4 regions of the Pseudarthrobacter sp. NPDC080039 genome follow, and region 4 is predicted to be linked to each of the others. Evidence: predicted binding sites of a transcription regulator. Region 4 holds the regulator's gene; each other region holds the start of a gene.
The links. The regulator HrcA, encoded in region 4, represses chaperone genes, less so after heat shock. The targets are predictions, from matches to a motif close to TTNGCACTCGNNNNNNNCGAGTGCNAA.
Positions count from the first base shown of each region.

Region 1: the regulator HrcA is predicted to act here: its motif matches at 4,926-4,952, upstream of groL (chaperonin GroEL).
Region 2: the regulator HrcA is predicted to act here: its motif matches at 3,682-3,708, upstream of groES (co-chaperone GroES).
Region 3: the regulator HrcA is predicted to act here: its motif matches at 5,601-5,627, upstream of AB0313_RS04160 (FmdB family zinc ribbon protein).

Region 1 is NZ_JBFBKY010000011.1:98,229-105,485, reverse strand. Features, by position in the region: gene AB0313_RS13630 (threonine/serine exporter ThrE family protein) at 1-549, shown strand, start outside; gene AB0313_RS13625 (siderophore-interacting protein) at 570-1,409, opposite strand; gene AB0313_RS13620 (uracil-DNA glycosylase) at 1,424-2,194, opposite strand; gene AB0313_RS13615 (DUF3263 domain-containing protein) at 2,290-2,619, shown strand; gene AB0313_RS13610 (LytR C-terminal domain-containing protein) at 2,671-3,300, shown strand; gene AB0313_RS13605 (cold-shock protein) at 3,366-3,572, shown strand; gene AB0313_RS13600 (ABC transporter substrate-binding protein) at 3,572-4,840, shown strand; gene groL (chaperonin GroEL) at 5,130-6,764, shown strand; gene AB0313_RS13590 (ribonuclease HI family protein) at 6,904-7,257, shown strand, end outside.
Region 2 is NZ_JBFBKY010000003.1:71,655-78,911, reverse strand. Features, by position in the region: gene AB0313_RS04280 (glycoside hydrolase family 3 N-terminal domain-containing protein) at 1-1,066, shown strand, start outside; gene AB0313_RS04275 (shikimate 5-dehydrogenase) at 1,130-1,927, shown strand; gene AB0313_RS04270 (class I SAM-dependent methyltransferase) at 1,911-3,176, opposite strand; gene AB0313_RS04265 (hypothetical protein) at 3,229-3,609, shown strand; gene groES (co-chaperone GroES) at 3,865-4,158, shown strand; gene groL (chaperonin GroEL) at 4,237-5,847, shown strand; gene AB0313_RS04250 (dihydrofolate reductase family protein) at 6,035-6,637, opposite strand; gene AB0313_RS04245 (ATP-dependent DNA ligase) at 6,695-7,257, shown strand, end outside.
Region 3 is NZ_JBFBKY010000003.1:43,685-50,941, forward strand. Features, by position in the region: gene AB0313_RS04125 (ABC transporter substrate-binding protein) at 1-626, opposite strand, end outside; gene AB0313_RS04130 (LacI family DNA-binding transcriptional regulator) at 979-2,001, opposite strand; tRNA gene AB0313_RS04135 (tRNA-Ala) at 2,086-2,158, opposite strand; gene AB0313_RS04140 (hypothetical protein) at 2,292-3,200, opposite strand; gene AB0313_RS04145 (GNAT family protein) at 3,306-3,926, opposite strand; gene galU (UTP--glucose-1-phosphate uridylyltransferase GalU) at 3,931-4,836, opposite strand; gene AB0313_RS04155 (5-formyltetrahydrofolate cyclo-ligase) at 4,951-5,571, shown strand; gene AB0313_RS04160 (FmdB family zinc ribbon protein) at 5,683-5,955, shown strand; gene AB0313_RS04165 (RcpC/CpaB family pilus assembly protein) at 6,069-6,797, shown strand; gene AB0313_RS04170 (DUF4011 domain-containing protein) at 6,833-7,257, opposite strand, start outside.
Region 4 is NZ_JBFBKY010000001.1:268,812-276,068, forward strand. Features, by position in the region: gene ybeY (rRNA maturation RNase YbeY) at 1-428, opposite strand, end outside; gene AB0313_RS01245 (PhoH family protein) at 425-1,513, opposite strand; gene AB0313_RS01250 (GerMN domain-containing protein) at 1,878-2,834, shown strand; gene AB0313_RS01255 (16S rRNA (uracil(1498)-N(3))-methyltransferase) at 2,821-3,600, opposite strand; gene dnaJ (molecular chaperone DnaJ) at 3,603-4,730, opposite strand; gene hrcA (heat-inducible transcriptional repressor HrcA) at 4,820-5,833, opposite strand; gene AB0313_RS01270 (DUF3097 domain-containing protein) at 6,005-6,856, shown strand; gene AB0313_RS01275 (DUF4870 domain-containing protein) at 6,930-7,257, shown strand, end outside.

The sequences.
Region 1 (7,257 bases), on a different contig from region 4:
GCGGGCATCGCCGTCGCGTTCGTCGTGGGGGAGCTGACCGGCCTGCAGCGCATCGACGTCACGCAGACCTTCCCGCCCGCCTACGACCTCTGGGTCCTGATCCTCTTCGTAGCCGCGGCCGTCATGGCCATCGGCATTACGGAGCAGACCACCTGGCAGCTCCTGCTGCCCACGGCCGCCGTAGGGGTGGCAGGCTACCTGGTGCTGCTGGGCTGCGGCCAGCTGGGAATCGGCGACCGGTTCTCGCCGGCCATTGCCGCCGTCGTCATTGGCCTCCTGGCCAGGGTGGTGGCCCTGCGGATGGGGGCGCCGCAGCTGGTGGTGGCAGTCCCCGCCGCGCTGATCCTGCTGCCGGGCCTGACAATCTTCCGGTCCATGTACGTGCTCACCGTTGAGGAAACCGAAATCCTGGCCGGTGCCGGTGGAATGCTCAGCGCCGGCGCCATCGTGCTGGGAACGGCCGGCGGAATCGTCCTGGGTGACGTCCTGGCCCGTCCACTGACCCGCAGCCTGGCGAGCAACGAGCGGCGCCGGGCACGCCGCCGCTAGCATTCGGACGCGAGGCCGGCCTAGATCTGTCCGACGGGCAGTTTCTTCTCCGCCTGGAACACATCCTCCACCCGGCCCTGTGCCCAGTAACCGGAGAGCGATACCTGCCGGCGCTCCAGGCCGCGCTGCTTGAAGAAGACCTCGCGCAGCGCCTTCATGTAACCACGTTCGCCGTGCGCAAAGACGTCCACCGTGCCGGCGGGCCACTGGGCGTCCGCCACCGACTTGACCAGTACATCGCTGGAACCGGCGGGAGCGCCGTTGCGCGGCAGCCACCTCACGTCCAGCCCGGCGGGGGCGGCAATGGACTGGATGTCCGCTTCGGAACCGACCTCCAGGAAAGCGAGCCCGGTTGCGTCCGCCGGCAGCGACTCGATGCATGCCGCCATGGCGGGCAGTGCCGCTTCGTCGCCGGCAAACAGGTACCAGTCAGCATCCGGGTTTGGGTTGTAGGCGCCGCCCGGGCCGGTGAAGGTGAGCGTGTCCCCGGGCCGGGCATTGGCCGCCCACGGACCCGCCAGCCCCTCGTCGCCGTGGACCACGAAGTCGATGGCCAGTTCGCGGGTTTCCGGGTCCACCCAGCGCAGGGTATAGGTGCGGGTGTACGGCCACTGTTCGCGCGGCATGGTTTCCCGGACCTCCCAGAGGTCAAGGGGAGAAGGGTAGTCAACGCCCGGCTGGGGGAAGACGATCTTCACATACCGGTCCACGAACCCGTTGTTGGTGAAGTCACTGAAGCCGTCTCCGCCCGCCACCACCCGCACCATGTGCGGGGTTAGCTGCTCTTTGCGCAGCACGGTCAGGTTGACCTGGGGTCGGCTCTTCTTGGTTGCGCTGGTGGCGGCAGGGACAGTGCTCATAAGGCAAGCCTAAGCTAGGGCGACGGCGGGAGCTCCCAGGTTACGTCCGGCGCACCTTGCTCCCGCAGCAGTTTGTTCACGCGGCTGAACGGCCTCGAGCCAAAAAATCCGCGCGAGGCGGACAGCGGGCTGGGATGGGCGCTGGCAACGGCGGGCGCCCCGGCCAGAAGCGGGTGGACAGTCTCGGCTTCCTTGCCCCACAGCACCGCCACCAGCGGCGCCCTTGACCCGTCCGGTGCCTTGCGGGCCGCCAACGCCGTGACTGCCGCCGTCGTGATCTCCTCCCAGCCCTTGCCCCGGTGTGAACCCGCGGCCCCGGCCCGGACGGTGAGCACCCGGTTCAGGAGCAGCACGCCCTGCTCCGACCATGCCGACAGGTCGCCGTGGACCCGCGGCGGAATCCCCAGGTCCGATTCCAGCTCTTTGTAGATGTTCACCAGGCTGCGGGGTATGGGCCGCACGTGCGGCTCGACGGAAAACGACAGCCCGACGGCATGTCCCGGCGTGGGGTAGGGATCCTGCCCCACGATGAGGACCTTCACGTCCTTGAGGGGCTGGCGGAAGGCGCGCAGGACGTTCGACGGCGCCGGCAGGACCTGGTGCCCGGCGGCTTCTTCCGCTGCAAGGAAGGACAGCACCTTCCGGAGTTGGGCCTCCACGCCGTGGAGCGCGTCGGCCCAGTCCGGGGCCATGAGCCCGGCCAGCGGCAGCTTGGCAAGGTCGGCGAAGCTGACGTCGTCCGCGGGGGACTGCTGGAGCTCGAACAGCGCATCCGATTCAAACATCGTTCCATTGTGGCAGGCACCCAAATGACACTGATGTTATTCGGCGGCTAGCATGGGGGGTAAGACATTTACCGTAACCAGCGAAGGAGCGTGCCGTGGCGGAACCGGCCCGGGAACACCTGCCGGAGCAGGAACCACGGAAGTCCCTCCTGGCGGATTTCAGCCTCCGCGAGTCCTCCCTCTCGGAGCGCGAACAGCAGATGCTGGCCTTGGAACGGCAGTGGTGGAAATACGCGGGAGCCAAGGAACAGGCCATCCGCGAACTGTTCGACCTCTCGGCGACCCATTACTACCAGCTCCTCAACGCCCTCATTGACCGCGAGGACGCACTGGCCCACGATCCCATGCTGGTCAAGAGATTGCGTAGACTACGTACGTCGCGCCACCGTGCGCGCACCGCCCGGCGCCTGGGATCCGACGCTTAAGACGCCCCAGTCCGGGACACCAGCCGCAATCAACAAGGATGTCCTTCCACCATGACCAGATACGCCCGCGATGAATTCGACAAGGTCCCGGAGGCCGCGTCGCGACAAGGTGTCCACCGGACGGCCTCGGCCCCGTCCCGCGTGCGGCTGTGGCCAATCCTGGCCGTGGGAGCGGCGGCCCTGGCCATCGGCCTGGTGTCCTTCCTGATCCTTCCCAAGCTCGGATTCAACACCACCGCCAGCCAGGCATCGGCCAGCGTGGAGTCGGCTCCGCTGGCAGGCACAGGATCCACCGCTTCGCCTGCACCGACCACACCGTCTGCCACGCAGTCTCCCTCTTCCGTGCCCAGCCAAAGCGACGTAGCCGCGCCTGAGCCCTCGGCGTCCGCAACCCCGCAGGCCGTCGTCGATAAGACCCAGCCAGTAGCCGTCTACAACGCGGCAGGTACCGCTGGCCTGGCCAGCCGGGTGGGCGCTGCCGTCCAGGCCGACGGGTGGCGGCTCGGCCCGGTGGGCAACTGGTCCGGCGCTCCGCAGAAATCCTCCGTGATCTTCTACGCCGGCCCCCAGCAACTGGCAAGCGCGCAGGCACTCGCTGCGCTGCTGAACATTCCCACCGTGGTGAACAGCACCCAATTCCAGGTACCGCTCGTGGTGGTGCTCGGCCCCGGTTACCGGTAGCCGAAACGCCCTCCAGTTACGCTGGTCCGGTCCCTCCCGGCACCCAACGGAAAGAGTTGTTCAACATGGCACTGGGAACCGTCAAATGGTTCAACGCTGAAAAGGGCTACGGCTTCATCACCGTTGACGGCTCCAGTGACGACGTGTTTGTCCATTGGTCGGCGATCCAGGGGGAGGGCTACCGCGCCCTTGAGGAGGGTCAGCGGGTGCAACTGGATATTGGAGAGGGCCAGAAGGGCCCCCAGGCCGAAAACGTCCGGCCCGTCCAGTGATGCCGGTCCATCGCCCCGCCGCCCGCGTCCGGACCGCGCTTGCCGTTTCGCTGGCAGCCGTCCTTTCCGTTACGGCATGCGCCGCCGCCGGGGGAAACGCCCGGGTTCAATCGGCCGAGGCCTCCGGCGATGGCGTCCTCCGCGTGGGCCTGCTCCTGGATAACACCGGCGCCAACGCCTTCCTCAACGCAGCCCAGCTGGCCGCTGCCAAAGTGGCCATCCAGGAGATCAATGCGGCGGGTGGCCACAAGGGGCGCCCGGTGGAGCTGCTCCCCGTGCATCCGGACCAGGACACCGCCGCCCAGGCCAAGGGCCTGGTGGACGCCAAAGCCGACGTAGCCATCGGGCCCACCGACTCGAGCGACGCAGCGGCCGCCACCGACGTCCTTTCCCGTGCACACGTACCGGTCATTTCACCGGCCAATACCGCTTCGGCGCTCTCCACCAGGGCCAGCGGCGGCTACTATTTCCGGACGGCCGCGGCCGACGTCGCACAGGGCCCCGTGCTGGCCAAACTCGCCAAGGACGGCGGCGCCGCCACCATCAGCGTGCTCTACCAGGAAGGCTCCTACGGCAGGGAGGTCTCCACTGCGGTCACGGAAGCCGCCCGGGGCTCCGGGCTGACGGTCCTGCCGGCAGTCGGCTTCAAGCCCGGGAACGTTGCCGACGCCGCGCACTCGGTGGCCAAAGCCAGCCCTGATGCTGTTGTCCTGGTCGCCCGTGACGGCGCCCAGGGCGCTTTGGCTGCGCTGCACAACGCCGGCGTTGCCGGTTCGAAGCTCATCCTCAGCGACGGCGGTTTCGCCCGTTACGGATCCGGGTTGGGGTCCGGCGTCCTTGACGGCGCCCGCGCCATTATCCCGGGCCAGCTGCCCACGGCCGCTTTCCAGGCAAAGCTCCTGGCGGTGGACCCTTCCCTCAAGGATGTCTCCTACGCCGCCGAAACCTTCGACGCCGTAACACTGGCGGCCCTGGCAGCCGCCCGCGCCCAGGACGACGCGGGCCGCTCCATAGCAGCCAACCTCATTCCCGTGTCCGGCGGAACGGGAATTCCCGGAGCCGGAACCCCGTCGGCCCCCTGCCTCAGCTACAAGGAGTGCCTGGGCGGACTTGCCGCTGGCCCGGACATCAATTACGACGGCGAATCCGGCCCGGTTGCCTTCGATTCCAATGGGGACATCACATCGGCCGTTTTTTCCGTCTTCAAATACGGGGCGGACAATAACCCCGTCCCCGCCGGCCGGGAGACGGCCGGACGCGCCGGCTGATCGCCCTGGGCGAAGCGCCCCTTGCAGAGCGTGCGCCAGGCGCCTTATCGCTTGCACTCTCACCTGGGGAGTGCTAATTATTGAGTTAGCACTCTGACGTACCGACTGCTAAGCAAAGCCTGGTCCCGGCCGGCGGCGCGCTGCACCGGTCGAGGAGCGAAAGAAACACCTTACTTCAGTGAGATCCCACCCCGGGGGCATACAGAGGCCGCCGTCAAAGGATCGTCCGTCGCGGGCACTGCAGCGAAGGTTCATTCTTAACGACTGTCCCGAAAGGACTATTGCCGTTATGGCCAAGATCATTGCATTTGATGAAGAGGCACGCCGCGGCCTTGAGCGTGGCCTGAACACCCTCGCCGACGCCGTTAAGGTCACCCTCGGCCCGCGTGGACGCAACGTCGTCCTCGAAAAGAAGTGGGGCGCCCCCACGATCACCAACGATGGTGTTTCCATCGCCAAGGAGATCGAGCTGGACGACCCCTACGAGAAGATCGGCGCAGAGCTGGTCAAGGAAGTTGCCAAGAAGACTGACGACGTTGCCGGTGACGGCACCACTACGGCAACGGTCCTGGCACAGGCACTGGTCAAGGAAGGCCTGCGCAACGTTGCAGCCGGCGCCGACCCGCTGTCCCTCAAGCGCGGCATCGAGAAGGCTGTTGAGGCCGTCACCGCCGAACTGCTGAACTCCGCCAAGGAAATCGAAACCAAGGAAGAGATCGCGGCCACGGCCTCCATCTCCGCCGGTGACGACGAGATCGGTGCCCTCATCGCCGAAGCCCTGGACAAGGTGGGCAAGGAAGGCGTCATCACGGTCGAGGAGTCCAATACCTTCGGCCTGGAGCTCGAGCTCACCGAAGGCATGCGCTTCGACAAGGGCTACATCTCCGCCTACTTCGTCACCGACGCAGAGCGCCAGGAGACGGTCCTTGAGGATCCCTACATCCTGATCGTCAACTCCAAGATCTCCAACGTCAAGGAACTGGTTGCTGTCCTGGAAAAGGTCATGCAGTCCAACAAGCCGCTGCTGATCATCGCCGAAGACATCGAAGGCGAAGCCCTGGCCACCCTGATCGTCAACAAGATCCGGGGCACCTTCAAGTCCGTAGCCGTCAAGGCTCCGGGCTTCGGCGACCGCCGCAAGGCCCAGCTGGCTGACATCGCTGTCCTCACCGGTGGCCAGGTCATCTCCGAGGAAGTTGGCCTCAAGCTGGAGAACGCCGGCCTGGAGCTCCTGGGCCAGGCCCGGAAGGTTGTTGTCACCAAGGACGAGACCACCATCGTCGAAGGTGCCGGCGACGCCGACCAGATCGCAGGCCGCGTTTCCCAGATCCGCGCCGAGATCGAGAACTCCGACTCCGACTATGACCGCGAGAAGCTGCAGGAACGCCTGGCCAAGCTGGCCGGCGGCGTTGCAGTCATCAAGGCAGGTGCGGCTACCGAGGTTGAGCTCAAGGAACGCAAGCACCGCATCGAGGACGCAGTCCGCAACGCCAAGGCTGCAGTTGAGGAAGGCATCGTCGCCGGTGGCGGCGTGGCCCTGATCCAGGCCGGTGCCAAGGCATTCGCCAACCTGCAGCTGTCCGGCGACGAAGCAACGGGCGCCAACATCGTCCGCGTTGCCATCGACGCCCCGCTGAAGCAGATTGCCTTCAACGCCGGCCTCGAGCCCGGCGTGGTTGTCGACAAGGTCCGCGGCCTGCCCGCAGGTCACGGCCTGAACGCAGCAACCGGTGAATACACCGACCTGCTGGCTGCCGGCGTCAACGACCCCGTAAAGGTGACCCGCTCTGCCCTGCAGAACGCGGCTTCCATTGCCGGCCTGTTCCTCACCACCGAAGCAGTAGTGGCTGACAAGCCGGAGAAGGCTGCTGCCCCTGCCGGCGGTGACGACATGGGTGGCATGGGCGGCATGGGCGGCTTCTAAGCTTCCCCGCCGGGACCTGTCCCGCCAGTTACAGAAAATGCGGCCCCCTCCTCGGAGGGGGCCGCATTTTTTCGTCGTCGCGTGGCCTGGGATGCCCCGGCGCCAGCCCATTGTCAGCTGCTTCTGGCAGGATGGACCGGTGACGATTACTGCAGCGGCTGACGGTTCGGCCTTGGGTAACCCTGGTCCGGCCGGTTGGGCCTGGTATGTGAATGATGATTGCTGGCGGGCAGGAGGGTGGCCGCACGGGACCAACAACCAGGGGGAGCTGATGGCTGTCCTTGATCTCCTGCGCGCCACCGCGCACCTGCCCGGGGAAGACCTGCGCATCCTGTGCGATAGCCAGTATGTGATCAACTCCATCACCAAGTGGATGCCAGGGTGGAAACGCAAGGGCTGGCGCAAGGCCGACGGAAAGCCCGTCCTGAACGTGGAACTGCTGAAGGAACTCGACCGGGAGCTTGCCGGCCGCATCTATACCTTTGAGTGGGTC
Region 2 (7,257 bases), on a different contig from region 4:
CCTCGACTTCGCCCCTGACACCGATGTGACCATTGGCCCGAGCGACCCCACCATCGGGGCGCGTTCCATGTCAGCAGACCCGGCGGCCGCGGCAGCCCATGGAGTGGCTTTTTCCCAAGGCATGCTGGACGCCGGCGTGCTGCCCACCGTCAAGCACTTTCCGGGGCACGGCTCGGTCACCACGGATTCCCACCTCAGCCTTCCCGTGCAGCCGGCGAGCCTTGATGAGCTCCGGGGCCGCGACTGGAAGCCGTTCCAGGCCGCCATCGCAGCCGGCCTCCCGATCGTGATGACCGGGCACATCGCCGTGCCCGCGCTGGAGCCCGGCGTGCCGTCGTCGCTCTCTGCCGCAAGCTACGCGGCGCTCAGGCAACTGGGCTTCAAGGGGGTTGCCGTCACTGACGCCCTCAACATGGGTGCGGTGGACAACCAGTACCCTGCGGGCGCCGCAGCGGTGAAGGCCCTCGCCGCAGGCGCGGACCTGCTGCTGATGCCTGCCGATGTGTCACAGGCACACGCCGCCATCCTCCAGGCCCTGGCGGCCGGCACCTTACCGGCGGCGCGCCTGGACGAGGCCGCGCAGCGGGTGGCCACCATGATGATCTGGCGTGCACGCACCGCGCCCGCTCCCGGAGCAGCGGGTGCGGGCGCTCCGGCCGGAAGTGCTGCGGCCTTGTCTGCCCAGGTCTCGGCGTCGGCCGTCACGGTTGTTTCCGGTCCCTGCAGCGGCCCTCTGGTGCCCGGTTCGGTACGCGTGGCCGGCGGGGGACCGGGGGACCGGGAGCGCTTCGAAGCCGCTGCCGCCCGGGCCGGGCTCACGGTGGGATCAGGACCACTGGTGAGCCTGATCGGGTTCGGCGGAAAACCAGCCGGCGGCGACATCGCGGTGGCCCTGGATGCCCCCTGGCCGCTCCAGGGCTCCACAGCGCCGGTGAAGCTGGCGCTGTACGGCCGCACGGACGCGGCCTTCGACGCGCTGGCAGCCGTGCTTGCCGGCAAGGCGCCGGCGCCGGGGAAGCTGCCCGCCGCCGTCGGGCCTTTCCCGGCCGGGACCGGCTGCCCCTGATGCCGGAACGCGCACGGGGGCCGGAGCGCGTTTAATGGTCTGGTGCCCATTCTGAATAAAGACATGACCCTCTGCATCTCGCTCTCTGCCCGGCCCAGCAACAACGGAACCCGGTTCCACAACCACCTGTACGAACAGCTGGACCTGAACTGGATCTACAAAGCGTTTGCGCCCACCAACCTTGAACAGGCCATCGCCGGCGTGCGCGGGCTGGGCATCCGCGGCTGCGCCATCTCCATGCCGTACAAGGAAGACGTCATCGCCCTGGTTGACGAGATGGATCCTTCAGCAAAGGCCATCGATTCGGTGAACACCATCGTGAACACCGACGGGCACCTCAAGGCGTACAACACCGACTACACCGCCATTGAGCAGCTCCTGGCTTCCAACGAGGTTCCGACGGACTATTCCGTGCTGGTCCAGGGCGCCGGCGGCATGGCCAAGGCCACTGTGGCGGCCCTCCGGGACGGCGGCTTCACCGACGTCACCGTCATCGCCAGGAACGAAACAGCCGGGCGCGCGCTTGCGGACCAGTACGGCTTCCAGTGGCGTCCAGCGCTCGACGGCGGGACGGCTGACCTGATCATCAACGTCACCCCGATCGGCATGGCGGGAGGCGCCGAAGCTGAAACCCTGTCCTTCCCTGCCGAAGCCATTGATGCGGCGCAGGTGGTTTTCGACGTGGTGGCGCTGCCGGCCGAGACCCCGCTGATCAAGGCGGCCCGCGCTGCCGGCAAACCGGTCATCACGGGAGCTGAAGTGGCCACCATCCAGGCGCTGGAGCAGTTCGTCCTCTACACCGGCGTGCGGCCGACGGCGGAACAGGTGCGGGCGGCCGAGGAGTTCATGCGCGCCCAGTAGCTGCAGCTAAAACGGGTTCCACCACAATGGCCACCCGGTCCTCGCCGATGCGGGTCAGGACCAGGGTGGCCGTTTTGCCGGACCCCTTTTTGGCATTCTTTCCACCGGGCAGCAGCTGCTTCCGCAGCTCTTCCGGCGTCACCGCGGTGCCGCGTTTCTTGATGTCCAGCACGGTGATGCCCTCCTGCTTCACCCAGGCCTTGAGCGCCTTAACGTTGTAAGGCATGACCCGCAGGACCTTGTAGGCCCGGGCGAAGGGAGTGTCCAGGAGTTCCGGAGCGCAGATGTAGGCGATGTGCTCGTCCACCAAGTGGCCGCCGAGCTGCAGGGCAACGTCCGCCACCAGTCCGGCGCGGATGACGGCGCCGTCCGGTTCGTACAGGTAGCCTTCCACGGGTCCCACCGGGGCGCTCGGGCCGGCATTGAAATCCTCCGTGCTGGTCAGCTCGGCCGGCCCCTGCGGACCCAGGAGCAGGGCAGCGCGGCGCACCCCCGGCCGGCGGACGGCATTGAACCAGAGGGTCACTTCGGTGACATCTCCGCCCACCGATACCCACTGCGCCTCGCAGTCCGCGGGGACGGACTCGTGCGGCATGCCCGGGCCCATCTTGACGCCCACTGCCTTGCCCTGCGCCGCCAACGACTCCACGAAGGACAGCGGCGGGGAGAACGCCTCGGGATCCCAGATCCGCTTGGTGCCTGATGTGGAGGTGACCCGCCGCGCAGGATCCAGCCAGACCCCGTCGATCCCCTCCAGCGGCACCGACGCCGCATCCGAGTGGACCACCGTGGCATTGGGGAATGGGATGAGGTTCACCGTGGCGCAGGCCGCGGTGGTTTCGTGCATTTCGACGGCGGTGACATTGAGATCCAGGGAAGCGAGGGCGAGCGAGTCGGCTCCGAGGCCGCAGCCCAAATCCGCCACCTGGCCGATCCCCGCGGCAGCGAAGCGCTGCGCGTGGTGGGCGGCCACGTTCAGGCGCGTGGCCTGCTCCAGTCCGGCCTGCGTAAAGAGCATTTGGCGGGCGAATTCCCCGAATTTGGCTTCGGCCCTTGTGCGCAGCCTTGACTGGGTGAGGACTGCTGAGACCAGTTCGGCAGGATGGCCGGCCTTCCGGAGGGCGGAATTGAGTTCGAAGGAGTCCTCGTCCCGGTAAGGGCCCAGGGATGCGAGCAAATCCCAGCCTTCGGGCGTCAACAGCGGTGCGATCTGGTCCTGTGCAGTCTGGTCCTGGGGAGCGTGAGCCATGGGTTCCAGCCTAATGGAGGAGGACATGCCGGGATGCGGATACTGTTGAAACATGGATGAGAGCGCAGCACCCACAGAGAACGGCGACCAGGAACCAGGGAAGCGCGGTGCGGCCAGGTTTGCCCGTCCTGTACTGATCGCGGCCGCCCTTATTGCCGTGGTGTGCATTGCCCTGCTGGTGATCATTTTCCTGCTTGATTCGTTCAATGCCACGGTCTACTCCGTGGGCGGCAATGACATCCATGACAACACCCAGGAGTCGCGGGACATCCGCGGGCTGTACGACGGCGCGCGTGCCGGGAGCATCGTCTTCCTCGTCATTTCACTGCTCGCCGCAGCAGTGTCCGGCTGGGTCCTGTACCGGGGACGGCAGCAGGGCGGCAGTGACAACGACGGCGGCGAGGACGTGGACTTCGAAGAGCTGGGCCGCTAGCCGTACCCTCGCCTTCCCGGCCGGCCGCCCGGCGTCGTGCATGCCCGAACGGTGTACGCCCACGACGAAACGTTGGCACTCACCTTGACCGAGTGCTAACCCTTACATAGAGTCTGTATTAGCACTCTCCCTAGGAGGGTGCTAATACATGAAGAGCTGCCAGCCAGGCTGCTGCCGGCACCGCGACGACGGTTTGCCAGCTACGGCGGAAAGCTTTCCAGTCCACGAATTTGCTGACGAAAAGGAGAGGTCCGAGTGTCGGTCTCTATTAAGCCTCTTGAGGATCGTATCGTTGTCCGCCCGCTCGAAGCCGAGCAGACCACGGCTTCCGGCCTGGTCATCCCGGACTCCGCGCAGGAGAAGCCGCAGGAAGGCGAAGTTGTTGCAGTAGGCCCCGGCCGCTTCGAAGACGGCAACCGTGTTCCCGTTGATGTTGCCGTTGGTGACGTCGTCATCTACTCCAAGTACGGCGGAACCGAAGTCAAGACCGGCGGCACAGAGTACCTCGTGCTGTCCGCCCGCGACGTCCTGGCAATCGTCGTCAAGTAACTCTTCCGGATCCCCGTGCTGCCGGCCATGCTCACGCTGGCCGGCAGTGCGGGGTTCTGTCTTTGAAAGGACAAAACCATGGCAAAGCAGCTTGCGTTTAATGACGCTGCCCGCCGGTCCCTTGAGGCCGGCATCGATAAGCTCGCGAACACCGTCAAGGTGACGCTCGGCCCCCGCGGCCGCAACGTCGTCCTGGACAAGAAGTGGGGCGCCCCCACCATCACGAACGACGGCGTCACCATCGCCCGCGAAGTGGAACTGGACGACCCCTACGAGAACCTTGGCGCACAGCTGGCCAAGGAAGTAGCCACCAAGACCAACGATGTTGCCGGCGACGGCACCACCACCGCGACGGTCCTGGCCCAGGCACTGGTCAAGGAAGGCCTGCGCAACGTGGCAGCGGGCGCTGCCCCGGGCCAGATCAAGCGCGGCATCGAGGTTGCGGTTGAAGCCGTGGCCGCCCGCCTGCTGGAAAACGCACGTCCGGTCGAGGGCACCCAGGTGGCGAACGTCGCCGCCATCTCCGCACAGAGCGACGAAATCGGCGAGCTGCTCGCCGAGGCTTTCGGCAAAGTGGGCAAGGATGGTGTCATCACCATCGAAGAGTCCTCCACCACCCAGACCGAACTGGTCCTCACCGAGGGCATGCAGTTCGACAAGGGCTACCTGTCCCCGTACTTCGTTACCGACGCGGAGCGCCAGGAAGCAGTCCTTGAGGACGCGCTCATCCTGATCAACCAGGGCAAGATCTCCTCGATCCAGGAGTTCCTGCCGCTGCTTGAGAAGGCTCTGCAGGCTTCCAAGCCGCTGTTCATCATCGCCGAGGACGTTGAGGGCGAGGCCCTGTCCACGCTGATCGTCAACCGTATCCGCGGCACCCTGAACGTCGTTGCCGTCAAGGCTCCGGGCTTCGGTGACCGCCGCAAGGCCATGCTGCAGGACATCGCCACCCTCACCGGGGCGCAGGTTGTCTCCCCGGAGCTGGGCCTGAGCCTGGACTCCGTGGGCCTGGAGGTGCTGGGTACAGCCCGCCGCATCACCGTCACCAAGGACAACACCACCATCGTGGACGGCGCCGGTTCGGCCGAGGACGTGGCTGCACGGGTTGCCCAGCTGCGCGCTGAGCTGACCCGCACCGACTCCGACTGGGACCGCGAAAAGCTCCAGGAACGCCTGGCCAAGCTGGCCGGCGGCATCGGCGTCATCAAGGTCGGAGCTGCCACCGAGGTTGAGCTGAAGGAAAAGAAGCACCGCATCGAGGACGCGGTGTCCTCCACCCGCGCTGCCCTGGAAGAAGGCATCGTGGCCGGCGGCGGTTCCGCCCTGATCCACGCCCTCAAGGCACTGGATGAGGACGCCTCCGTCAAGGCGCTCGAAGGCGACGCCGCCGCTGCGGTGGGCATCGTCCGCCGCGCCCTGGTCCAGCCGCTGCGCTGGATCGCCCAGAACGCCGGGTTCGACGGCTACGTGGTCACCTCCAAGGTGGCCGAGCTCGAGACCAACAACGGCTTCAACGCCAAGTCCGGCGAGTACGAGGACCTGATCGGCGCGGGCGTCATCGACCCCGTCAAGGTCACCCGTGCAGCCCTCCGCAACGCGGCCTCCATCGCCGCCCTGGTTCTCACCACCGAGACCCTGGTAGTGGAGAAGCCGGCCGAAGAGGACGAGCACGCAGGCCACAGCCACTAATCCCCGCCGGCGAGGGCCCAACAAAAGGCCGGTCCAGCATCCGCTGGGCCGGTTTTTTGTATGCCTGGGTGGGCCCACGCCGTGAGCGTTCCCTGGACGAGCGAAGCGAGGTTAGGGGGGACGGTGGGTGGGCCCACGCCGGCCGGGTTCCCTGGCCGAGCGAAGCGAGGTTAGGGGACGGTGGGGACTAGGTGGCCGCCATCTCCTGAGTCTCCACTCCTCCTGCGGGCTCGTACACCAGCGATACTGCACCTTTCGGGAAGCTGCGTGCCGGCTCGGCGAGCCGGAACGTGGAAGGGACGGTCCCGGCGTCGAACAGGCGCTTGCCCTGCCCAAGCGTGACCGGGTACAGCCAGAGGTGCAGGCGGTCCAGCATGCCAGCGGCCAGCAGGGAACGGATCAGCACGCCGCTGCCGAACATGTGCACCTGGCCATAGTCCTCGCGCAGGGCGCCGGCCGCCAGCGCGTCCGGCAGGACAGTGCTGCCTTCCCAGCCCGGGTCGGCCAGCGTGCCCGAGACGACGAACTTGGGGACCCGGTTCAGGGCGTCGGCAATGACACCCGACTGGTGGGGCCAGTAGGACGCAAAGATGTCAAAGGTCTTCCGGCCCAGGAGCAGTGCATCCATCCGGTTGATCGCGTCCGCGATCGATGCGCCGCCCTCGTCGTCGGACACCGGTGCCTGCCATCCGCCGAAGTCGAACGCACCCTCGGTGTCTTCCTCACGGCCGCCCGGCGCCTGGTACACGCCGTCCAGGGTCATGAACAGGTTCGCCACGATGATCCCCACGCGGACATTGTGGACCTGCCCCCGGCTACTGTCCAGCGCCCGTGGCAGGATGGTGCCATGCTGCTCCTTGAGCTCGTGGAAACCACGCAAACCGTCGCATCGACCCGGTCCCGGCTGGCCAAGGTGGATGCCCTGGCGAACCTCCTGCGCCGTCTTGATCCCGCGGAAATCCCGACGGCGGTCGGCTTGCTCAGTGCTAAGCCGCGCCAGGGGCGCGTGGGCGTCGGGTGGAGCGCGGTGGCTGCGGCCAAGGAGGAGCCCGCCGCGAAGCCAAGCCTGACAGTGGCGGACCTCGATGCTGCCCTGGACCGCCTGCTGGCGACTGCGGGCACAGGATCGGGGGCGGAGCGGGCCGCCACCCTGAGGAAACTGATGGCCGCGGCCACCGCGCCCGAACAGTCCTTCATCGCGGGCGTCCTGCTCGGCGAGCTTCGCACCGGTGCCCTGGAAGGAGTGCTGACGGACGCCGTTGCCCGCGCTTCAGGCAGACCGGTTGACGCCGTACGCCGGGCAGCCATGCTGTCCGGAGACCTCGGTGGAACTGCCATGCTGGCGCTGACCGGCACCGGGGCTGAGCTTGATGCTGTGGGCCTGGTGGTCGGGCGCCCCGTGCTGCCCAT
Region 3 (7,257 bases), on a different contig from region 4:
GAACCGTTCTTAATGCCCTGTGCCATGAAGTCGAGCACTTTGCGGGTCTCAGCCGAATCGATTTTGACGTTTCCCTGCTCATCGATGACGTCACCGCCGGCACTGTAGAGGAGTTCGAGGAAGTTAACTGTCAGCCCCTCGTACTGCTTGGCCTGGTACACCAGGCCGCTGCCGGGCGACTTTGCCGCTTCGGTGTAGAGCTGCTGCCACGTTTCGGGCTTGCCCACCTTGTCCTTGGCGTAGTAGATCAGACCTGCGTTGGTGTAGAACGGCGTCGCCCATGATTTGCCCTTGTATTGGGTCGTCGCGACCGTGGAAGGGATAAGGGTGCCTTTGACGGCGTCGGTCACCTGGGTCATGTCCTGGAGCCAGCCCTGCGAAGCGAACTCGGGCGTCCACGTCACGTCAGTGAGGTACATGTCGCATTCGCTGGATTTGGCCTGAAGCCTTTGCACGGCCTGGGTGCGGCTCTCATCCGTGGTGGCGCCCAGGACCGTATATTTCGCAGTAATTCCCGGGTTCGCTTTCATGAACGCGTCGATGGTGCCCTTGTAGAGACCCACAGAGTCGCGGCCGCCGCAAATTGAAAGATTCCCCGAGGCTCCCTTGGCCGAGGCTGGATCCACGACTGGAGCTGAGGGACCTGCTGCCGGCGCGGTCGCGCTCCCGCACCCCCCTAGGACCAGGCTTATGGCCCCAACGGCCGCCAGGATGCCAGCGGTCCTCCCGCGTCGCAGCGGGCCAGGCCGTCCGACGGTACCTGCGCCGGAAGACGGGTTTGAAGAAATGGTTGCGTCCATACATCGCTCCTTGGGAGTCGCTAGCTCGGGAAACCTCAGGTTTGATGGATCGATTCAGCAACTTTGCCGAATCGATCCACCATGAAGGAAAAGGATTAGCGCCGGGGATCCCTAGGCTTTGAGGGATCGATTCAGCACTTCGCCGATCGTGTCAGGTGATGTGGATCACTGTCAAGGGTTACAGGGATGAAGGCACTCCATGACAACCGCAGGATTCCCGCACCATGAGCTCCGGGGCGAAAATCTTTTCCGTTACGCCTCCCGAAGGGGTTGCGATCTCCTCCAAAAGCAGTTCAGCAACCGCCCGTCCGAGCCTTTCGGGGTGGGTAGCGACGGATGTCAGGGGAGGTTCCCAGAGCGCCGCTGTCCGGACATCGTCGTAACCAATGACCCGCACTTCGCTGGCTCTTCCCGCCTCACGCAACGCCCGATAAACCCCAAAGGCAACCCCGTCGCTCTGGCAGATAATCGCTTCCGGAAGCTGGCGTGCCTGGAGGAGGCGTTTGCCTGCCTCCAGACCACCTGCCCCGTTCGACGCGCTTTCAATCTCCGTGAACCGGTCAGGTTCCAGTCCAGCTTCCCTCAGTGCTGAACGCACGCCCTCGATGCGGTCGCGGCGGGACAGGTGGCCGGAAAAGCCCCCAACGAATGCGTAAGTTTGGCAACCGTGGGCCAGGAGGTGTTGCGCCGCCAGGCGGCCACCTAACCTGTCGTCTGGTCCCACGTAAGGCGCGGGCATGCCTTCCAGGTACTTCGTTACGAAGACGTGCGGCATCCGAGAGGCTTCGAGACCCTCCAGAAAGCTACGGCTGGAGCCGGTGGCCGGCATGATGGCAAGCCCAGCTACCTGGTATTCACGGAGCTCATTAACGAGCTCGTCCTGCCGCACCGGGTTGTCTGACGACGCGACAACAAGGGAGCGGAACCCTGCTTCAGCCAAGGCGGACTCAAGACCCACGAGGAGTTCGCCAAAGAAGGGGTTGGCAATGTCGGTAACCACGACGCCGACGGTGGTCGTCCGCCGCGTTCGAAGCGATGCGGCGCCACGGTTGTAAACATAACCGAGCTCGCGCATGGCCTGATGGACTCGATCCCGCGTCTCGGAGGACACACGCCCCGTGCCCGTGAGCACATTCGAGGCCGTCGTCCTGGACACGCCAGCGTGGGCGGCAACGTTTTTAAGCGTGACAGCAAGGTCCATCCGCAAAAGATAGCACTCCCGCCCGTGTACGGAGCCCAGAAATGCTCCTCCCGTCCATGGTCCCGGACGAGGGCCTGCAATTTGTGGAGCTAAGGAGATTCGAACTCCTGACCTCTTCGATGCGAACGAAGCGCTCTACCAACTGAGCTATAGCCCCGGATCTTTTCCGCGTCCTGCGGGAGACCGCGGCCGGTGCGGAACCGGTGTCCCTAGGCTACAAATTTTCCCGGCCCAACGCCAATTGGCGCGGGCAGGGTGCGGGAAGGACCCCGGCGCGCCCCCACCTGACCCTAAGCGCGGCGGCGCTGAAGGACGTCGTCGAGGTTGCTGAGTGCGCTCTGTGCCTTGGACAGCTGCTGCGCTTCCGCACCGTCGGCGGGCGCCGTAGCGGCAGCGCCCTTCTTCAGTGAAGGCTTGCCAACTGCCTTGGGGGCTTCCGGGAGTTCGAGTGGCTTCGGCTCAGGGCGCTGGGCCTTTGCGGCCTCCACGTAGACAGGCTTCGGAACTTCCACCGGCTCCCAAGGGGTACCGGCGGACGCGGCTGCAGCAGCGGGGGCTGCAGTAGTGTCACCGGCCGCCACAGCCACGGCGAGTGCTGCTTCACGGAGTTCCACCGCAGTCAATGGCTTGATCCTGGCCTGCCCCGCCTCGGCATCAAAGAGAGGGCTGTCCGGCCGCGCAGGAGCGGAGGCAGGCTTTTCAGGATTGACGATGGCGGCGTCCGGACGGCGCGCCGGAGCGCTCATCGCCGAGCGGAAAGCGGCGTTGACCTTGGCCTTGCGGTCCCGGACGGCAAGCGAGCGCAGCAACGCCACCGACCCGGCGGCCAGCAGGGCGCCCAGGAGTGGAAGGGCCGGTGTACCGATACCGAACGGAAGCAGTACACCCGAAATGAAGGCCGTGACCAGGGACAGCAGCCCAACAACGGCCAGGGCGGTCCGACCGTAGCGGACGCGGAACCGGGCCGGCTGCGGGGTGCTTGCAGTGCCGGCACCGGGTGCGGCACTCTTCCTGGGTTCCATGGCTTTCTCCTGCTGGACGGCAACGTTCAGGACCACGCCGGGCAGCTGGTCCGGCTTCTCATCGGCGTGGGCGTCCGCCAGGAAGTCGGCGGCGACCTGGAACTGGCGCCGGCGGTTCCTGAGGACGTAAGGGGCAACCCATACAATCCAGAGCGCGACGGCAACCACAAGGATCACTGAGCTGCTAAGGGGGAAGTCCACACTCAAAACCGTATGAGCATCATGCCTGCTCAGGGCGCATTACCACCGGTGTGTCGTGCCCCCACCGGCAAACCGTTGGATTTAAGAGCGGCGGGAGGCCAGCCACGGGCCGAGAAGCCCGTCCGGGACTTCCTCCGCAGTGAGCGCGAACGAGCGGTGGTCGGCCCATTTGCCGTTGATGTGCAGGAAACGGGGCCGGTACCCCTCGTCCCTGAAACCCAGTTTCTCCACTACCCGCAGGCTGGGGCCGTTCTCCGGCCGGATGTTGATTTCCATCCGGTGCAGGCCGAGGGCGCGGAAGCAGTGGTCCGTCACCAGTGCCACGGAGGTGGGCGCAATCCCCCGCCCCGCACGCTCCCGGTCCACCCAGTACCCCAGGGTGGCCATCATGGCCGAACCCCAGACGATGGACGATACCGTCAGCTGGCCCACGATGGCGGGGTTCCTCAGGCCCGGCATCCACTCGGTGATGAGGAAAGGCAGCGCTGTGGCCTGGGCGGCCTGGACATTGAGGGAGCGGACCATGTGCCGGTAATCGGGCAGGCCGCCTGCAGGATCCGGGTTGGAGGCCTCCCACGGCGCCAGCCACTCACTGTTGCGCGACCGTACGGCGGTCCACTCTTTCTTATCGCGGTACCGGATGGGCCGCAGGACCAGGTCGCCGCATTCGAGGGTGACCGGCCAAATGGGACCAGTGCGCATCGCGTTACCGGGAGAGGCCGGCCGTGAACCCGGGCAGCCATTCCCTCAGGCCGGGCCCCAGGTCCTCGCTGTCGATGGCCAGCTGGACGCATGCCTTGAGGTAGCTCAGCTTGTCGCCGGTGTCGTAGCGGCGCCCGCGGAACACGACGCCGTACACGCCGTGCCCCTCGCCGTCGCCCTGCGCGAGCTCCTGCAAGGCATCGGTCAACTGGATTTCGCCGCCGCGTCCCGGCTCAGTGCGCTCAAGGACTTCGAACACTGCGGGATGGAGGACATAGCGCCCGATCAGCGCCAGGTTGGAGGGCGCTTCCTCCGGGGAAGGCTTTTCCACCAGCCGGTTGACCCGGACGTAGTCCTCGCCCTCGATTTCCTGGACGTCCGCGCAACCATAGGCGCTGATCTGCGAAGGTTCCACCTCAATGAGGGCCACCACGGACCCTCCCGTTTCCGCCTGGACATCGATCATGGTGCTGAGGAGTTCATCGCGGGCATCTATCAGGTCGTCCCCCAGCAGGACAGCGAAGGCTTCATTGCCGACGTGTTGCTTGGCGCGGAGCACTGCGTGACCCAGGCCGTGGGGGTCGCCCTGCCGGACGTAATGGATGTCGCCCAGCTGGCTGGCGGCCTGGATGGATGCCAGTTTCTCCTCGTCCCCCTTGTCCTTCAGGGTTGATTCCAGTGACGGCACCCTGTCGAAGTGGTCCTCCAGAGCCCGCTTGTTGCGGCCGGTGATCATCAGGATGTCATTAAGGCCCACGTGGACAGCTTCCTCCACCACGTACTGGATGGCAGGCTTGTCTACGACGGGGAGCATTTCCTTGGGCATCGCCTTGGTGGCGGGCAGGAACCTGGTACCCAGGCCCGCTGCGGGAATGACGGCTTTGCGGACTCTGGGGTTACTGGTGTTCACCGGTCTAATCTAGCGTCAGTCCCGTCTTTCGGTAACTACCGGCGCGTCAGACGGGTGCCGGGGCAGTTAAGCGGTGACCCGACGCGTACTTACAGGGCAGGCAGGAAGGACACAATGCTTCAGGAAACGAATACGGTCAAGGATGATATCCGGGCCGCCCACCGGCGGCGGCGGGCAAGCCTGCTGCCGGAGCAACTCGAAGCTGCAGGCGTGGCCCTGGCCGTCCACGGGGAAGCCTGGGCCGGCACGGTGACAGGCCGCAGCCCAGGAACGGCGTGCGTCTACCTCGGCGTTGGGCAGGAACCCCCAACGTTGCCCCTGATTGCAGCTTTGCACCGGGGCGGACACAAAGTCCTGCTTCCGGTGTGTGAACCCGGGCGGGAATTGGGCTGGGTGTTCTGGACCCCGGATACCAGGTTTGAGCGCAGCAAATACGCACCCATCCTGGAACCGGCAGGCGAGAGGCACGGGCCCGAAACAGCGGGCGGCGCAGCGATGCTGTTCATCCCTGCCACCGCAGTGGATCTCGCAGGCAACAGGATCGGCCAGGGTGGCGGGTACTACGACAAATTCCTGGGGCACCTCGCGACGGCTGGGAAGGAAATACCCCTTGCCGCGGTTATCTATGACGATGAATTGCTGCCTGCAGGCCGGATTCCCGCCGAAGAATTCGACCGGCCGGTTCCTGCCGTGCTGATGCCGTCGGGATACCGGAAACTGCCGGGCGGGGCCTGAGCCCGGCCCCACCGGGCGCAGTGATAGAATTAGCACTCAGGCCCTGCGACTGCTAATGGTTTACCAGGTGGCAGCACGGGACCTCTCGTTTGCCCAAGAGGAGGAGCACCAGTGCCAACATATGCTTACGCCTGCAAGGATTGCGGCCACGCCTTCGACATCGTCCAGTCGTTCTCGGACAGCAGCCTGACGTCCTGCCCTGAATGCCAGGGGACGCTGCGCAAGAAATTCAACAGCGTCGGCGTCGTCTTCAAGGGCTCCGGTTTCTACCGCACCGATTCCCGCGATTCCAAGGGCAGCTCTGTCTCCCCCGCACCGGCCGCCGCTCCGGCTGCACCCGCTGCAGCCCCCGCCGCTCCGGCGCCCGCAGCAGCGGCCAGCTGAGCGCCTTCACTTTTAGTACGACGGCGGCCGGTGCGCTCCAGCGCCGGCCGCCTTTGTCCACATAGCCTTAGTCCCCGCTCCCCCGCCACACCCTTCGGCGCTAGCGTGGGCGCATGCCCAGACTTCCCCGCCGTCGCCGCGACGGTTTCCGGCTCTCCACACCCCCGCACAGCCTCCAGGCCCGGTCGAAAAGCCGCCCCGTGCGCGTCCGGCTCGGCGCCTGGCTGAACCGCAACCGCCGCCTCGCCGCAGCTTTGTTGTTCTGTGCTGCCGCAGCTGTCGCCGTCCAGCAGCTCACTCCTGCCCCGCTTTCCACTGTCCCGGCGTTGGCCGCGGCGCGGGATCTTCCCGCCGGAAGCGCGGTAACGGCCGCCGACCTGGCCCGGGTCCAGGTTCCGCCGGGAATGGTGGCCGATGGCGTCCTCCAGGACGGCGCCGCGGCGGCCGGCAAGCAACTCGCCGCGCCGGTCCGCAAGGGCCAGCTCCTCACGGACACCCAATTCCTTGGTCCCGGACTGCTGGCAGGTACTCCACCCGGTTCAGCCGCCGTTCCGCTGCGCATGGCTGACGCCGCGTCCATCCAACTTGTTTCGCCTGGCCAGCTGGTTAACGTGGTGCTGACGTCCGCCAACGGGTTCGACCAGCAGGGCCCCTCCGAGGTGCTGGCATCCGCGGTCCCCGTGCTGTGGACGTCAAACAATGGCGGCCAGGGCGGACAATGGCTTGGTACGGGCGAAACGGACGGACTGATCGTGGTGGCAGCAACAACGGAACAATCATCCCGCCTGGCCGGAGCCTCCACCCAGGGCAGGCTTTTCTTCGTCCTGGTCAGCCCGCAGTAAGCGGGGCAGCGCCTGCACGGAACGGGCGGAAGCGGTCAGCCCCAGTGCGGCGGCCTTTGCTCCTTCAGCCAGGTATCGTGGTCCTCTTCCCGGTCACCCCAGCTGCGGGCATCGTCTTCCGCGGCTTTGCTCGGGAGGATCTCTTCGGTCCCTCCGGTTGCGGTCCGCGCCGCCGGTGCAGGTGCCGTGGGCTCGGGCCCGTCGGTTCCCTCCGCAGTGCTGTCGTTCGTATTTTCGTTCTGGCGCATAGCTTCGTCGTGCCTGTCTTCCTCAGGGCTGCTCTCTTCGGCCACGTGGCCGTCCTCCTTGCCGGCGGCGTCCCCCCGGCCGTCCCCGCCATCCCTGTTCCTGGTTGCGGCCGCTTCACGCGCCCGGTACCCGGTGGAGGCGGACCGCCCGGCGTCCAGCCCGTGGAACGTCTGGTCAAAGTCGTCATCGAGGAAGCCGCCCGGCTGCGTTG
Region 4 (7,257 bases):
AGCAATTCACGCTGAAGTCCGAACATCTCCGCCTTCTCCTCGGGCTCGGCGTGGTCGTAGCCCAGCAGGTGGAGAATGCCATGCGTGGTCAGCAGCAGCATCTCGTCCTGGAGCGAGTGGCCGGCATTCCTGGCCTGGACCTTCGCCACCTGCGGGCAGATGGCGATGTCGCCCAGCATGCCCTGCGGGGTGGGCCGGTCCGGGGTTCCGGGAGTCAGTTCGTCCATGGGAACCGACAGCACGTCCGTGGCGCCCGGCTCGTCCATGAGTTCGATGTGCAGCTTCTCCATGGCTGGTTCATCCACGAGCAGGATGGACAGTTCGGCCTGGGGATGGATGTAGAGCTGCTCGAAAATGTACCGTGACAGGGCAACGAGCTCCGACTCCTCCACTTGGATGCCGGACTCGTTGTTCACCTCGATGCTCACGCGCGTTCCCCCCGTTTTTCCCTGCTTGCTGAGTGCTTGACGCGGTTCCGCTGGGTTTCATCCCAGATGTTGTAGGCGTTGACGATGTCCCCCACGAGCCGGTGCCGCACAACGTCTGCGGCGTCCAGGACCGAGAAGCTTACGCCTTCAATGCCCTGAAGGATCTCCTCGACGATCCGCAGCCCGGAGCGCGTCCCGAAGGGCAGGTCCACCTGCGTGACGTCTCCGGTGACCACCATCTTGGAACCAAAGCCAAGGCGGGTGAGGAACATTTTCATCTGCTCGGGCGTCGTGTTCTGGGCCTCGTCCAGGATAATGAAGGCGTCATTGAGGGTCCGGCCTCGCATGTAGGCCAGCGGCGCCACCTCGATTGTTCCGGCGGCCATCAGCCGCGGGATGGACTCTGGATCCATCATGTCGTGCAGTGCGTCATAGAGCGGGCGCAGGTAGGGGTCGATCTTGTCGCTGAGCGTGCCGGGCAGGAACCCAAGCCGCTCCCCTGCCTCAACCGCGGGACGGGTCAGGATGATCCGGCTGACCTCTTTCTGCTGCAGCGCCTGGACTGCCTTGGCCATGGCCAGGTAGGTCTTGCCGGTGCCGGCAGGGCCGATGCCAAAGATCACGGTGTTGGCGTCGATGGCATCAACGTAATTCTTCTGGTTTAGCGTCTTGGGCCGGATGGTCCGTCCACGGCTCGAGAGGATGTCGTGGGTGAGCACCTCAACCGGGTTCTGCAGGGACTGGGTGCGCAGGAGGGACACCAGTTGCTGCAGCACCGCCGGAGTGATGACTGTGCCGCGGGCCACCAGGCCACGGACCTCCTGGAGCAGCCGCATGATCCGCGGTACATCGCTGACCGGGCCGCTGATGGACAGTTCATTGCCGCGCGCGTGGAAGTTGACATCCGGGAACTGCTCTTCGATGAATCGCAGGGCCTCATCATGGCTGCCGAGTGATTGAACCATCTGGTCGGAGTTCTCAAAGAGGACTACTTCTGTCCGGATCCCGGGCATGGAGTGCGGGAATTCCCCCGGACCGCCTTCGCCCGTATTGAGCCGGCGCTTACCATTCGCTGATTCAGTCATGGTGCTGGCCCGCAGGCCCGTGGTCCCCTCGAAGTTCGACGTCATTAGTTTTGTTGCTGATGCCGGCTCCCGTTGCCCGGAGCGCCGCGCCCAGCGGTCCCTCTATCTTACGCCAGCACCTGGAGGCTCCCGATACCGGGATGCTGCTTCCCGCGTGAAACGGTCCTTCCAGGGCTGCCCGGGCCCGCCGTTAGATAGCAACTTCATATCGGCCTCATATCGTTCCCGTTGCAGTTGTGCCGGAAGCGGCTGGCAGCGGCTGATGTTGCGCAACGCTGTGCAATGCTGGAAATCCAGCATCTGTTGGGACACCAGGCCGCCAGGGGATCGGCCCGCCATGCCAGGAAAGGACAAGGGCAGTACTGTGCCGGTAACCTCTGCGCCCTACGGGGCAGGACGATACAAGGGCCGCCTGCGCCCGGCTGTCCTGGCAGGGATCCTGGTGCTGGTTCCGGCTCTGGCGGGCTGCACTGCCGACGGCGGGTCCTCGCCCGCAGCCACTGTCGCGTCCGTCCCCGCATCCGGCGGCACCATGCCCGATGCTCCCGCCACCAGCGCTCCGCTCGAAACCACCCAGTCCTCCAACAAGGCCCCGGTCTACTGGATCGGCCGCAGCGGCGGAAACATCTTCCTGTACCGCGAATTCCGCGACGTCCCGGAGCAGGAGAACCCGGTCACCCGGGCCCTGCGGGCCATGATGTCGGAGAAGCCGCTGGATCCCGACTTCTTCACCCCGTGGCAAAACCCGGACAAACTTGCCACGTCCATTTCCGGCAAGGACGTCATCACAGTCGATGTCTCCTCCGATGCCTTCAACAGCAACCTGGACGCCGACATGGCGGCCCGCGCCATCCAGCAGCTCATTTACACGGCAACGGCTGCTGCTGCCAGTTCGGGCCTTATCGACGCGGGGCAGCAGATCCGCGTCCGGATCCTGGTGGACGGCCACACGGACTATGTTGCGTTCGGCAAGATCCAGTTGGGGTCCCTCATGACCCGCGCTGCCGGCCTGGTGGCACCGGTTTGGATCATCGACCCCCAGGAGAACACCGAGGTGCCGGCAGGCAGCGTCAAGATCACCGGACGAAGCACCTCTCCGGGGTCCAAGCTCCACTGGCAGATCCTGCAGTCGACGGACGGCGGCAGCAAGGCACCGTTCCTGACCGGCGAAACCACTGCGGCCACGGACCCGGCCCAGGCCGGCGCCTTTACCGTTGCCCTCAACCTGCCCGTGGGCGACTACGAACTGAGGGTGGCCCAGGCGGGCCAGGATGGCCAACCGGACCGGAACGAGGACACCAGGTCCTTCAAAGTGCGCTAGCGGCCCATCGACCGAGGATGTCGCTGGCCAGTACGACGGCGGCCGGCCCGGCCGTGGAGGAGCGCAGGACATGGTGCCCCAGCAGGGCAGTCACGGCACCTTTGTCGCAGAGCTTCGTTACTTCGCGAGGTCCGATCCCGCCCTCCGGTCCAACGATCAGGAGGACTTCGCGGGGGCCGGCGCCCTCACCGGAGTGCCATTGCTCAAGGACAGTCCGGAGGGGGCGGACGGCGTCTTCATGCAGGATAACAGCCAGGTCTGCCGCCTCCACCGCAGCGGATAGTCCGGGTGTGTCGACGGCGGCCCGCACCTCGGGGATCCAGGCCCGCCGCGCCTGCTTGGCGGCGGCGGCAACCGAAGACTCCCACTTGGCGTGCGCCCGGGCGGCCCGTTCACCTTTCCAGCGCACAATGGAGCGTTCGGACTGCCACGGTATGACGGCGTCGATCCCCAGCTCGGTGGCGGTTTCGATGGCAAGCTCGTCCCGGTCGCCCTTGGCCAGCGCCTGGACCAACACCAGCCGAACCTCCGGCCTTTCTTCCACTGTCAGCGAACCGCACTCCACCTCCATCCCGGAAGCGGCGGCGGAGACGACCTTCCCGGTCATGCGGGCGCCGGCACCGTCGACGATGTCCACCGCCTCGCCCGGGGACAGCCGTTTGACGGTAACGGCGTGCCGTGCTTCCGCACCCTCGAGCACGAAAATATGCCCAGGCAGCATCCCGGCCAGCGAACCGGGCGACGTGAAGAAGACGGGATTGCTCACCGCTACAGGTTACCGAACCGGTCCCGGAGCTTCGCGAACATGCCGCCGCTGGCCGCCAGCTTGCCTTCCGTGATCTGTTCTCCACGCAGTTTGGCCAGTTGGCGCAGAAGGTCTTCCTGGGCGGCATCGAGTTTGGCCGGGGTATCCACCTGGAGATGGACCTTCAGGTCGCCGCGGCCGTAACCCCTCAGGTGGGTGACGCCCAGCCCGCGGAGGGTGATGATTTCACCGGACTGGGTACCGGGCTTGACGTCAATTTCCTGGGTACCGTCGAAGGTCTCCAGGCTGACATCCGTGCCCAGTGCCGCCGCTGTCATGGGAATGTGCAGGGTGGCATGCAGATCGTCGCCCTCGCGTACATAGGTGGCATCGTTATTAACCCGGATCTCGACGTACAGGTCGCCGGCGGGACCGCCGGCGGGACCGGCTTCGCCCTGCCCGGACAGCTGGATCCGGGTTCCGGTTGCGACTCCGGCGGGAACTTTGATGGTCAGGGAACGGCGGCTGCGGACGCGGCCCTGGCCGCTGCATTCGTTGCAGGGGTCCTTGATGACCGTGCCGAATCCTTCACAGGTGCCGCAGGGTGCTGCGGTCATGACCTGCCCCAGGATGGAGCGGACGGCCCGCTGCACCTGGCCGCTGCCGCCGCAGATGTCGCAGCGTTCAGGCTGGGTGCCGGGGCGGCAGCAGGATCCGTCACAGGTGGGGCATACCACCGCGGTGTCCACTTCAAGCTTCTTGTTGACCCCGAACACGGCGTCCCGAAGGTCGATGCGGACACTGATGAGCGCGTCCTGGCCGCGGCGGACGCGTGAAGCGGGTCCGGTGCTGCCGCCGGCGCCGAAGAAGGTGTCGAAGATGTCCTGGAAGGCGAACCCCTGGCCGGCATACCCGCCGCCACCGAACCCGTTGTCCGTTCCGTTCTCGTTGCCGGTGGTGTCGTAGATCCTGCGCTTTTGGGGATCGGAAAGGACTTCGTATGCGTGGGTTACGGCCTTGAAGCGTTCTGCAGCGTCCTCCCCGGGGTTCACATCCGGGTGGAGGGTGCGGGCCAGCTTGCGGTAGGCCTTTTTGATCTCTTCCCCCGTTGCTTCGGGTGAGACTCCAAGGACGTCATAGTGGCTGCTCAAAGTTCGTGTCTCTTCCTTCTTGTACTGCGTTCAGTTGGGCACCCTGGCTGCTTTGATGGCCAGCCCGAGCATGCTCCGGCTGCAAAGAGTCAGGGCCCCAGAATCCTGGACAGGTAACGGGCCACTGCCCTGACGGCGGCCATGGTGGTGGGGTAGTCCATCCGAGTGGGGCCCAGGATGCCTACTTTCGCGGCGCTGTCCGGGCCGTAGCCGGTGGCCACCACGGAGGCTTCCGCAAGGCCGTCATACGGGTTTTCCCTTCCGATGCTGACGGCCACGCCACGGTGGTCCTGGGCCATTTCGCTCAACAGCCGCAGCATCACCACCTGTTCCTCCAGCGCCTCGAGCACCGGACCGATGCTCAGGGGGAAGTCCACATTGGACCTGGCGAGGTTGGCGGTTCCGGCCATGACCATGCGGTCTTCCCGGCTGCTCTGGGCCAGCCCCTCCAGGCCCAGGGCCAGGGCATGGGCTGCCTGGCGCTGCGCATGGGGAGTTGCCGCCACCACCGCGGGCAGCGCCTGCGCCAGGTGGCTCAAGCGTGTTCCGCCCAGAGCCCCAAGGAACCGGGTGCGCAGGGCTGCCACCGTTTCGTCACCAAGGTCCTGCCCGACGTCGATGACCCGCTGCTCCACTTTGCCGCTGTTGGCGATGAGGACCACCAGGACCTTCCGGGGGGCAAGCAGGACGAATTCGATATGGCGGACAAGTGCCCTGCTCAGGTGCGGATACTGCACGACCGCCACCTGGTTGGTCAGCTGGGACAGCAACCGGACGGTGCGGTCCAGCACGTCGTCGAGATCGTCGGCACCCTCGAGCAAGGTTTGGATGGCGCGGCGTTCAGGTGCCGAGAGTGGCTTCACCGCGGAGATCTGGTCGACGAAAAGCCGGTAGCCCTTGTCCGTGGGAATCCGCCCGGCACTGGTGTGGGGGGCCGTAATCAGCCCCTCATCCTCCAGGGCTGCCATGTCATTGCGGATCGTGGCACTGGAAACGCCAAGATGATGCCGCTCCACCAGGGCTTTAGACCCGACCGGCTCGCGGGAGTGGACGTAGTCCTCCACGATGGCCCGCAGTACTTCCAGTTTGCGTGGCTCGCTCACTCTCCACCTCCATCCATGGTCCGGGTACATGCCCCGCCCGGTGCAACGCAAGGGTTAGCACTCGACATGCCTAAGTGCTAACAGTCTATTATGCCTTGGCCCGTTGTTAGCATTGGTACCGCTCCGGGCGAAATTCCGGAGGAAGGACCTAGCGCTAGGCGGATCGATTCCATGGATTACCAGAACTGGGGGCCTCGCGGCATTTCCACTACAAACCGGACGGAACTGCCCGAAGTGCCCGTGGAGCGGGGCATGGTGCTCGAGGAAGTGCAGTCCGGGTGGGTAGGAGCCGTCACCCGCGTGGAGAAATCCGGCGGGATGCATGTGGTTGCGCTGGAGGACCGGAGGGGAAAATCCCGGTCCTTCCGGCTCGGCTTCGGCTTCCTCCTCGAGGGCCAGCCCATCCGGCTGATGCCGCCGGCGCCGAAACCCGCTGCCGGTGGTCCGGCCGCCGGCAGGACTGCCTCGGGATCAGTACGCGTGGAAGGCCAACGCGCACAGGTAGCGAAGGCAAGCCGGATCTGGGTGGAAGGCAAGCACGACGCCGAACTGGTGGAAAAGGTCTGGGGTGACGACCTGCGCGTGGAGGGCATCGTCGTCGAACCTTTGCATGGCATCGACGACCTGGCTGCAGCCGTCGCGGACTTCAGGCCCGGTCCGGGCCGGCGGCTCGGGGTCCTGGTTGACCATCTGGTTCCCGATTCCAAGGAATCCCGCATCGCGGACGCCGTTATGGCCTCCCCCGGCGCTGCCGGCAACGTCCTGATCGTGGGGCACCCCTACGTGGACGTGTGGCAGGCGATCCGGCCTGCTGTCCTGGGGATCGACAAGTGGCCCGCCGTGCCCCGGGGGCAGGACTGGAAGACGGGCATCCTCAAAGCCTTCGGCTGGCCCCACGCCACGAAGGAAGACGTCGGACTGGGGTGGCAGAAGTTGCTGGGCGCCGTCCGCACCTACGCGGACCTCGAAGCATCGCTGCTGGGCCGCGTTGAGGAGGTCATTGACTTCCTCACCGTGCCCTGACGGGCGGCACGGCCCCGAAAGCCAGTATTCTTGGTAGTTGTCAGCACCACTTGCACCCCGAAGGAAAACGACTGTGGCAGAAAACGCACGTGATCACAGGGACGGCCAGGGCCGTTCCGAGTACCATGGCGTCCCCGCCAATGCCCTGCCGCTGACGGCCAGCGAAGACCGCCAGTGGGCAACCCTGGCGCACTTCGGGGGGATCCTGGGATGCGTGCCCTCCCTGTTGATCTACCTGATCTTCCGCGACCGCGGGCCGTTCACCGCCCAGGAGTCCAAGGAAGCCCTGAACTTCAGCCTGCCGCCCACCATCGCCGCGGTGCTGGCCAACATCCTGGTGTTCATTCCCTACGTGGGGAACATCTTCGCGGTCATCGCCACCCTGATCTGGGTTGCGCTCA